Regions from separate parts of the Pseudomonas syringae pv. coryli str. NCPPB 4273 genome, predicted to be linked through region 2. Evidence: predicted binding sites of a transcription regulator. Region 2 holds the regulator's gene; each other region holds the start of a gene.

Evidence for each region. The regulator sigma-54, encoded in region 2, starts transcription at its own class of promoters, with help from an activator protein. The targets are predictions, from matches to a motif close to ANTGGCATNNANNTTGCTNT.
Region 1: the regulator sigma-54 is predicted to act here: its motif matches at 1,579-1,598, upstream of glnK (P-II family nitrogen regulator).
Region 3: the regulator sigma-54 is predicted to act here: its motif matches at 1,687-1,706, upstream of P406_RS19230 (circularly permuted type 2 ATP-grasp protein).

What each region holds. Positions count from the first base shown of each region.
Region 1 covers NZ_AWQP01000034.1:13,709-16,982, reverse strand. Annotated here, with positions in the region: gene P406_RS14845 (ammonium transporter) at 1-999, opposite strand, end outside; gene glnK (P-II family nitrogen regulator) at 1,033-1,371, opposite strand; gene P406_RS14835 (accessory factor UbiK family protein) at 1,789-2,055, shown strand; gene P406_RS14830 (LysR substrate-binding domain-containing protein) at 2,097-2,978, opposite strand; gene P406_RS14825 (MFS transporter) at 3,083-3,274, shown strand, end outside.
Region 2 covers NZ_AWQP01000073.1:84,815-88,088, forward strand. Annotated here, with positions in the region: gene ptsN (PTS IIA-like nitrogen regulatory protein PtsN) at 1-179, opposite strand, end outside; gene hpf (ribosome hibernation-promoting factor, HPF/YfiA family) at 190-498, opposite strand; gene P406_RS25465 (RNA polymerase factor sigma-54) at 574-2,067, opposite strand; gene lptB (LPS export ABC transporter ATP-binding protein) at 2,251-2,976, opposite strand; gene lptA (lipopolysaccharide transport periplasmic protein LptA) at 2,977-3,274, opposite strand, start outside.
Region 3 covers NZ_AWQP01000048.1:58,431-61,704, reverse strand. Annotated here, with positions in the region: gene P406_RS19235 (alpha-E domain-containing protein) at 1-231, opposite strand, end outside; gene P406_RS19230 (circularly permuted type 2 ATP-grasp protein) at 244-1,653, opposite strand; gene P406_RS29460 (hypothetical protein) at 1,819-2,031, opposite strand; gene P406_RS19225 (ribonuclease E inhibitor RraB) at 2,115-2,456, opposite strand; gene P406_RS19220 (hypothetical protein) at 2,694-2,942, opposite strand; gene P406_RS19215 (LTA synthase family protein) at 3,133-3,274, opposite strand, start outside.

The sequences.
Region 1 (3,274 bases), on a different contig from region 2:
GCCTGCTGCCAGACCGATGATCAGCGCGCCCATCGGGCCGACGGTACCGGCCGCAGGAGTAACGGCAACCAGGCCGGCAACCACACCAGAGGCAATACCCAGAGCACTTGGCTTACCGTGAGTCAGCCACTCGGCGAACATCCAGCCCAGTGCGGCGGCCGCAGTAGCGATTTGAGTGACCAGCATGGCCATGCCGGCAGTACCGTTGGCCGCAGCTGCGGAACCGGCGTTGAAGCCGAACCAGCCGACCCAGAGCATCGCGGCGCCGATCAGGGTGTAACCCAGGTTGTGCGGCGCCATCGGCGTGGTCGGGAAGCCTTTGCGCTTGCCAAGTACCAGGCACGCTACCAGACCGGCGACACCGGCGTTGATATGTACGACGGTACCGCCAGCGAAGTCCAGAACGCCCCAGTCCCACAGCAGGCCACCGACGCCGCCCCAGACCATGTGGGCGATTGGCGCGTAGACCAGAGTGAACCAGATACCCATGAACACCAGCATCGCGGAGAACTTCATGCGTTCTGCGAAAGCGCCGACGATCAGGGCAGGGGTGATGATCGCGAAGGTCATCTGGAAGGTGACGAACACCGCCTCAGGGAACAACGCAGCAGGACCGGTAATGCTTGCCGGCGTGATGCCTGCCAGGAACGCTTTACCCATACCGCCAAAGAAGGAATTGAAGTTGACGACGCCCGCTTCCATACCGGTTGTGTCAAACGCAATGCTGTAGCCGTAGACGACCCACAGGATGCTGATCAGACCGGTGATGGCGAAACACTGCATCATCACCGACAGAATGTTCTTGGAGCGAACCATACCGCCGTAGAACAGCGCGAGACCGGGGATGGTCATGAACAGGACCAGAGCGGTCGAGGTCAGCATCCATGCAGTGTCGCCAGAGTTCAGCACCGGCTCGGCCACTGGATCAGCCGCCAGGGCAAGACCAGGTAATGCGAGGGACAACAGGGCACCGAGCCCTGCGAATTGACGCAGAGTCATATTGTTTTCTCCTGGGGCGTTGGGTTTGGCGGCTTAAATAGCGTCTGTATCGGTCTCGCCGGTACGGATGCGGATGGCCTGTTCCAGATTGACCACGAAAATCTTGCCGTCACCGATCTTGCCAGTGTTGGCGGCCTTGGTTATGGCTTCGATGACACGATCCAGATCCTTGTCATCGATAGCGACATCGATCTTCACTTTGGGAAGGAAGTCGACGACGTATTCAGCACCGCGATAAAGCTCAGTGTGACCCTTCTGACGCCCGAAGCCTTTGACTTCAGTGACGGTGATGCCCTGCACGCCGATTTCAGACAACGACTCGCGAACGTCATCCAGTTTGAACGGCTTGATGATGGCAGTGACTAGCTTCATGAAAACTTTCTCCCGAATTTGGTGGACTTGCCCCAGGAAAACAAACCCGACTCAAGTCTAAGCGCAGTGTCTGGCTTTGTAACGTGCTGGCCGCCTGATCAGGCCAGACCAACTCCAGAAAACCGCTTCTGACGAAACACTTCCCCGCTCCGCCTGCCGCACTGCATTCGTCACAGCGACTGCATCAGTGCATGGGTCATAAGCCACTAAGCAGAAAGCTTGCCATCTCGTGAATATTCATTGAATACAGGCCCTTGGGCTGGTTTTGCGCGACCTGGCAGGGTCCATCATGGAGCTAATGCACAGCAATGGTGCTCATGTGCCCGTCACTGCGCTCCATAAGCGTGCATTGCGCACCCGGGATTGACTATAGACACTGCGTGTTACACTGCCGGCCTCTGATTCAGGAAAATCACCATGCTCGCGCCCAAAGCCTTTCTTGACGCTCTCAGCGGCCACGCCTCTCGCCTGTTCAATGGCGAAACGCCTGTACCACGCAGCGAATTCGAAACCCAGTTCAAGGCCCTGCTGCAAAGCGGCTTCAGCAAACTGGATCTGGTCAGCCGTGAAGAGTTCGACAGCCAGATGGCCGTCCTCGCCCGCACCCGCGCTCGTCTGGAAGCGCTGGAGGCCAAGATGGCCGAGCTGGAAGAGAAGGCTGGCGGTGTTGAAAAGACCGAGTAATTACTGGCCTGATACCTTCGCCGGTCGTCAGGCCATTGCGGTCAGACGACCTCGCTTCTGATCGCCTGTACCACCATGTTCGACAATCGCTCGGTCAGAGGATTGGGATTCGCCTCGTGTCTGTGCAGCGTCAGGGCTATCGAAGGCAGAGCCGGCAAACCCCGGTCTTCGGTATTCAGAACCTCAGTGCCCGACTGAAGACCAAGAGCCGTTCTGATGGTGTAGCCCAATCCAGCCTCGGTAGCCGCAGACAGGCCATTGAGACTCGAACTGGTAAAGGAAAGATGCCAGGGGATCCCCGCAAGATTCAACGCGTCAGTGGCCTTTGAATGGAAGGGGCAAGGCGCATCAAATGCAATCACAGGAAGCGGGTTGCCTGACTCGACTCGCCAGTCCAGATACCGGTGCGACGATCCGATCCATTGCATAGGCAGCTCTACGATCGTTTCTTGATACCCGTTCTTCTTGACACCCCCCCACGCCACCGCAAGGTCAAGCGAGCCGTTTTCGATGCGGTTCAGAAGATCGGCGTTACGTGCGATACGTGCCTCGACTCGAACATCCGGGTGGGCTCTGGCGAATCGTCCAAGCACTGTCGGCAGGAAACTGCCCAGGTCCTCCTGAAGCCCAAGGCGAACCCATCCTTTGAGCTTGAGCTCCGACACGGCCGTTATGGTCTCGTCGTTAAGACTCAAGAGCCGCTTGGAATAGTTGAGTAACACCTCGCCGGTGTCGGTCAACGCCAGCTTGCGTCCGGCTTTTTTGAAGAGTGGAGAGCCTGCCTGAGCTTCCAGTTTTTTCAATTGGGCACTAATGGCCGATGTGGAGCGGGCAAGTTTCTGCGCAGCCTTGGCAAAGCTGCCCAATTCGACCCCTGTTACAAAACTGCGCATGACATCTAAATCGAAATTCACCGGCCTCATAACCATCCTGCTTTTCGGGACGAACACGCAAAATAATTTGATATTCGAGACGATACTCTCATGAGAATCTTGCGACCCACAACCAATTAAATAGTGGGATTCTTATGACTGTCGATAACGGTCACCGCTGGAAAGTGCTTGGCGTCGGCGTAGCCGCCAATGCGAGCTTTTCAAGCGTCGTAGGGGGGCTGCCCGCGACGGCGGTCTATATGCGTGCCACTTACCAGTTGGATAACAGCGAACTAGGGCTAGTACTCGGTGTTTTAGGATTGGGTATCGCCATCAGCGAGATCCCG
Region 2 (3,274 bases):
AAACCGGTCGAGCCCAGTTTTTCCCGGGCGACGAGGCTTGCGAATACCATGTCCGAAACCATGCCCGGCACTTCACGGCCGATCAGGTTGGCAATTTCTTCGAGTACACGCTTTTTGCTGCCACCCGGCACGTTCACGAGGGAGCGGCCGGGGGTCAGGATATTTTCGATTCGGATCATTAAATGGGCGTTAGCGAGCGGCCGCACCTTTGAGGATGCTTTGCTGCTTTTCCTTATGCTTGAGCAATTGTCGGTCTAGCTTGTCAGTGAGCAGGTCGATGGCAGCGTACATGTCATCATGTTCAGCATTGGCAACGACCTCTCCACCATGGATGTGCAACGTGGCTTCGATCTTCTGCTTGAGCTTTTCGACCGTCATCGTGACCTGCACGTTGGTAATCTTGTCAAAATGCCCTTCGAGCTTCTTGAGCTTGAGCTCAACGTATTCACGAAGGGGTTTGGTCACTTCCAGTTGGTGTCCACTGATGTTGACTTGCATACAGCTTTCTCCTTTGCCAGTGCATAAAGAGGCAGGCATGGCGCCTGCCACTGGAACGCTGTGGCTCGGCCTGCATCACATCAGTCGCTTACGCTCACTGGAAGGGGCGATCCCGAGAGACTCACGGTACTTGGCGACTGTGCGACGGGCTACTTGAATGCCTTGTGCCTCCAGTAAACCAGCGATCTTGCTATCACTCAACGGCTTTTTCTGATTTTCCGCCGCAACCAGTTTTTTGATGATTGCGCGAATTGCCGTGGACGAGCATTCACCGCCTTCGGAGGTGCTCACATGACTTGAGAAGAAGTATTTCAGCTCGTAAATGCCGCGTGGGGTGTGCATGAATTTCTGCGTGGTCACCCGCGAGATGGTCGATTCGTGCATGCCCACTGCCTCGGCAATATCGTGCAGCACGAGCGGCTTCATGGCCTCGTCGCCGTACTCGAGAAAACCGCGCTGATGTTCGACGATCTGCGTGGCGACCTTCATCAGCGTTTCGTTGCGGCTTTGCAGGCTCTTGATGAACCAGCGTGCTTCCTGCAACTGATTGCGCATGAAGGTGTTGTCTGCACTGGTGTCGGCGCGCCGCACGAAGCCCGCGTATTGCGGATTGACGCGCAGGCGCGGCACCGACTCCTGATTGAGTTCGACCAGCCAGCGTTCGTTGTCCTTGCGCACGATCACGTCCGGAATGACGTATTCGGCTTCGGTGGATTCGATCTGTGAGCCGGGACGCGGGTTGAGGCTCTGCACCAGCTCGATGACCTGGCGCAGCTCGTCTTCCTTGAGTTTCATGCGCCGCATCAGTTGGCCGTAGTCGCGGCTTCCGAGCAGATCGATGTAGTCGCTGACCAGGCGTTGTGCTTCCGTCAGCCAGGGCGTTTTTGCCGGTAGCTGGCGCAGTTGCAGCAGCAGGCATTCGCTCAGGTTGCGTGCGCCGATGCCAGCAGGTTCAAACTGCTGGATGCGGTGCAGTACCGCTTCGATCTCGTCGAGCTCGATGTCCAGCTCGGGGTCGAACGACTCGAGAATCTCATCGAGTGTCTCGTCGAGGTAACCCTGGTTGTTGATGCAGTCGATCAGCGTGACTGCCACCAGGCGGTCCTTGTCGGACATCGGCGCAACATTCAGTTGCCACAGCAGGTGGCTTTGCAGGCTTTCGCCGACAGAGGTGCGTGTGGTGAAGTCCCACTCGTCATCATCGTTGCTTGGCAGGCTGCTGGCGCTGGTCTGGTAGATGTCTTCCCAGGCCGTATCGACGGGCAGCTCGTTGGGAATGCGTTCGTTCCATTCGCCTTCTTCAAGGTTGTCCACGGTAGGCGCGGATTCCTGATAAGTCGGTTCCTGAACGTCGGGGTTGGGCTTTTGTTCGATGTTGTCGGCAAGCGGGTCGGAGTGGTCGAAGTCGTCGCCTTCTTCCTGCCGCTCCAGCATAGGGTTTGACTCCAGCGCCTCCTGGATCTCCTGCTGGAGATCCAGAGTGGAAAGCTGGAGTAAACGGATTGCCTGTTGCAGCTGCGGTGTCATCGTCAGCTGCTGGCCCATTCTCAAGACTAGCGATGGTTTCATGGCAGGGGCTAAACACCTTATTCGCCGGCGCGCATGCGCCATCTACTACAGGCGCCGTGGCGCCAACTTAAGCAAATTATATGCCTGAAACCTGTGCATTTGCCTAGAGTGGTATGACAAATAAAATCTTGTCAATACACTGCGTAGGCATCAATCGGCTGCGAAGCGCAAAGGGGCAGTCGATTAAAGGCGGAACTCGTGGCCGAGGTAGACCTCTTTCACCAGCTGATTCGCCAGAATGGTCTCGGAGTCGCCTTCCGCAATCAGCTGTCCATCGTTGACGATGTAGGCCATTTCGCAGATATCCAGCGTTTCCCGGACATTGTGGTCAGTGATCAGTACACCGATACCCTTGGCCTTGAGGTGGTGAATGATCTGCTTGATGTCGCCTACCGAAATAGGGTCGACACCTGCGAACGGTTCATCCAGGAGGATGAATTTCGGCGCGGTGGCCAGGGCCCGAGCGATTTCCACGCGGCGACGTTCACCACCCGACAGGCTCATGCCCAGGTTGTCGCGGATATGGGTAATGTGGAACTCCTGCAGCAGGCTTTCCAGTTCCTTGCGGCGCGCACCGGCATCGAGCTCCTTGCGGGTCTCGAGAATCGCCATGATATTGTCGGACACCGACAGCTTGCGGAAAATCGAGGCTTCCTGAGGCAGGTAGCCGATACCCGCGCGGGCGCGACCGTGCATGGGTTGATGGCTGACATCCAGATCGTCAATCAGCACACGACCCTGATCAGCCTGGACCAGACCCACGATCATGTAGAAGCAAGTGGTCTTGCCGGCGCCGTTCGGGCCCAGCAGGCCGACGATCTGGCCGCTGTCGATGGAGATGCTCACATCGCGCACGACCTGCCGGCTTTTGTAGCTTTTAGCCAGATGCTGGGCTTTGAGCGTCGCCATTTACTGGGCCTTCTGAGGTTGATCGGTTTTCTTTTTCGGCTGGATGACCATGTCGATACGCGGACGTGGTGTAGTCACCTTGGCGCCATTGGCCCGACCGGCGCTGACGACCTGTCTGACCGTGTCGTAGACGATCTTCTCGCCTTCCGAGGTGTTGCCATCATTGATGACCTTGGCCTTGTCGATCAGGACGATACGGTCCTGGCCGGCGTAATACTGGATGGTGACGGCATAGGCCTGCACGATCGGTTTGTCCACGGCAGGCTTCTGCTCGTAGTAGGCCAGGTTGCCGACGGAG
Region 3 (3,274 bases), on a different contig from region 2:
GGCAAAGAAGTGCAGCATGCGTTCGGCATGCAGCTCGCCATGACGCTCGATATAGGTTTCCAGGGTGCCGGTGATCAGCAACGGCATGGCTATTTCATCCAGCCCGTCGCCCCGCCCGTCCTGCGGCATTAGCGACAGCGAATAGCTCACGTCCAGCATGCGGGCGAGGTTCTCCGCTCGCTCCAGGTAACGCGACATCCAGAAAAGATCAGAGGCAGTTCTACTTAACATTGGCAGGCATCCTTAATCCTCGACCACCCAGGTGTCTTTGGTTCCGCCACCCTGCGACGAATTGACCACCAGTGAACCTTCACGCAAGGCCACTCGGGTAAGCCCGCCAGGCACAACGCGGGTTTCACGACCGGACAGAACAAACGGGCGCAAATCGATATGTCGCGGGGCGATGCCGTTCTCGACAAAGGTCGGACAGGTCGACAGGCACAAGGTGGGTTGGGCGATGTACGCATGCGGCTTGGCCTTGAGGCGTGCCCGGAAGGCTTCGATCTCGGCGGCGGTCGCTGCGGGGCCGACCAGCATGCCGTAGCCACCGGAGCCCTGGGTTTCCTTGACGACCAGATCGCCGAGGTTGGCCAGCACATGGGACAGCTCTTCCGGCTTGCGGCACTGCCAGGTCGGCACGTTCTTGAGAATCGGCTCTTCGTCCAGATAGAAACGAATCATGTCGGTGACATAGGGGTAAACCGACTTGTCATCCGCGACGCCGGTACCGATGGCATTAGCCAGCACCACGTTGCCGGATCGATAGGCAGACAGCAGCCCAGGGACGCCCAGCATCGAATCAGGGTTGAAGGCCAGCGGATCGAGGAATGCGTCATCGAGACGACGATAGATCACATCAACGGCTTTCGGGCCGTCGGTGGTGCGCATGAACACGCGGTCATCGCGGACAAACAGATCGGCACCTTCCACCAGTTCGACGCCCATCTCGCGAGCCAGAAACGCATGCTCGAAAAAGGCGCTGTTGAAGCGGCCAGGCGTCAGCACCACGACACTCGGGTTGTCCAGATGGCTGGAACTCTTGAGCGTGTCGAGCAACAGGTTCGGGTAGTGGTCGATCGGCGCAATGCGCTGCGCGGAAAACAGCTCCGGGAACAGGCGCATCATCATCTTGCGGTCTTCGAGCATGTAGCTCACGCCGCTCGGGGTGCGCAGATTGTCTTCCAGCACGTAATAGGTGCCGTCACCGTCGCGCACCAGATCGACGCCGGAAATATGCGAGTACAGATCGCGGTGCAGATTCAGGCCCTGCATTGCCAACTGGTACTGCTCGTTGGCCAGCACCTGTTCGGCGGGAATTATCCCGGCCTTGATAATCCGCTGGTCGTGATACAGATCGGCCAGAAACATGTTCAGCGCCTTGACGCGCTGAATGCAGCCACGCTCGACAACCCGCCATTCGCTGGCCGGGATGCTGCGCGGGATGGTATCGAAAGGGATAAGCCGCTCGGTGCCCTGCTCATCACCATAGAGTGTGAACGTGATCCCGGCACGGTGAAACAGCAGATCGGCTTCGCGCCTGCGCTGAGCCAAAAGTTCGGGAGGCGTATCACCCAGCCAGCGGGCGAACTCCCGATAGTGCGGACGGACTACGCCGCCCGCATCGTACATCTCGTCATAAAAGGTGCGGATCATGCCGTACTCCTTGTCACCATGGACACCAAGACCATCGCAAAGCCCGTGCCACCGGCATAAACGCTTTGATTTCAAAAGGTTAGGTAAACACCCGACGCTCTACGCACCATTCCTGTGCATTAAACGCCCAAGCCAAATCTTTCACGCCTCATTCGGAAGCGTCATTCAACCGTGAAATCTATGATCAGCATAGTCAGAGTTGATTTCCGCCAACGACATTAGTTCGCCACACTCCACAGCAACCGAGCAAACAGGGCACCAAAAGCCTTTTTTGCCGCCACCGATATTTTGTCCAGCAAGCCAAAAATGCCTGCGGATTTTAAACAGACTTCCCTTTGCGCCACTCGTTTGAGTGGCTTTTTTTTGACCACTGTTCATGAACAAGCACCAGAAACACAACCGGCCGATCCGGAAAGTATCCCGAATCAGCCGGTGGTGTGTTACCTGACAATCCGCAGCCATCAAGCGTGCAGTCTTCTGATCTCCTGAGTAACGCCCCATCCCTCGACTTCGCCGTCCATAGGTGAAATGACCGTCTGGAAATCCTGCTCGAAGTCACCAATGCCGTCATAGGTCGCATACATGACTTTGCTCAATTGCAGGTGCCAATGGCCGTCATCACGTACGTTTACCTGAGTGTTGAGGGATTCGCCGCGAAATTGCTCTGCGGCCTGCCGTGCCCGTTCCTCGTCCGGGAAGATGGCGTAGAACTCGATGGGATAGATTCGCGCGAAGTCAAAACCGCCTTCTTTCATGCGGCGCAGTACGTTACTGCTGATGTCCTCTTGATAGGCTGTGCTCATGAAACGTCCTCCTATGCAACGATAGATAGAGTTTCAACTCTTCCAGAGCGACCGCCGAGTCTTCGGAGGCCACCTCACGACAGATAATCCGACGCGGGGAATCAAGCATGTAGCTGACCGGACCTGGCTTGGCGCCGGTCGGGTATCGAGATGTCAGAGGCTGCGTGAACAGCCTCATCTGCAGAGTAGCCCCATCGTGGGCCGGATGCCAAGTGGTTGCCACGAAAAGGTTTTTGATCAACGCAGATCAGGCGACTTTTCTGTAATGGAAATGATCTGCACACTGTTATGGTCCTTGAGCGTCTTCACGGTAGGATCATCAGTACGCCCATCAAGGTCATTGAGATCCAGCTCATCAGTCACTGGATACAGGCCCTTGCGCAGTAGACGTGCAACTTGCTCATCACTGGGATGCTGTTCAAAATCGGCCTCAAGGTGCTGCCGCACACCATCCTTGTCCAGATACACAATGGTCCACTGTTTCATCAATGCCTCCCATACGAAGCCAGGCACTCTGGCTTATGTGATCTGGACCTTTCAGTCCACGTATTCGTTCAACCGATTACGCCGCAGGGCCAGGCATTTCGGGCAAAAAAAAGACCCTCGCAGTCAATGCCGAGGACCCTTGTCGCTTGACTGATCCGACTCGCCGGTCGCCCGGACGAGTCAGTATTCGTCAGTTGCGGTTCTTGCTGGCTTCTACACCTGCCGTGTTGTCCAGAAGGCTTTTGGTGGCCGTCTGCAGGAAGCTTTCCAGCTTGCGCTTGAGCTCCTGCGTGTCGGGCGCATCCGGCACTTCTTCGGCATGCGGCTTGGCG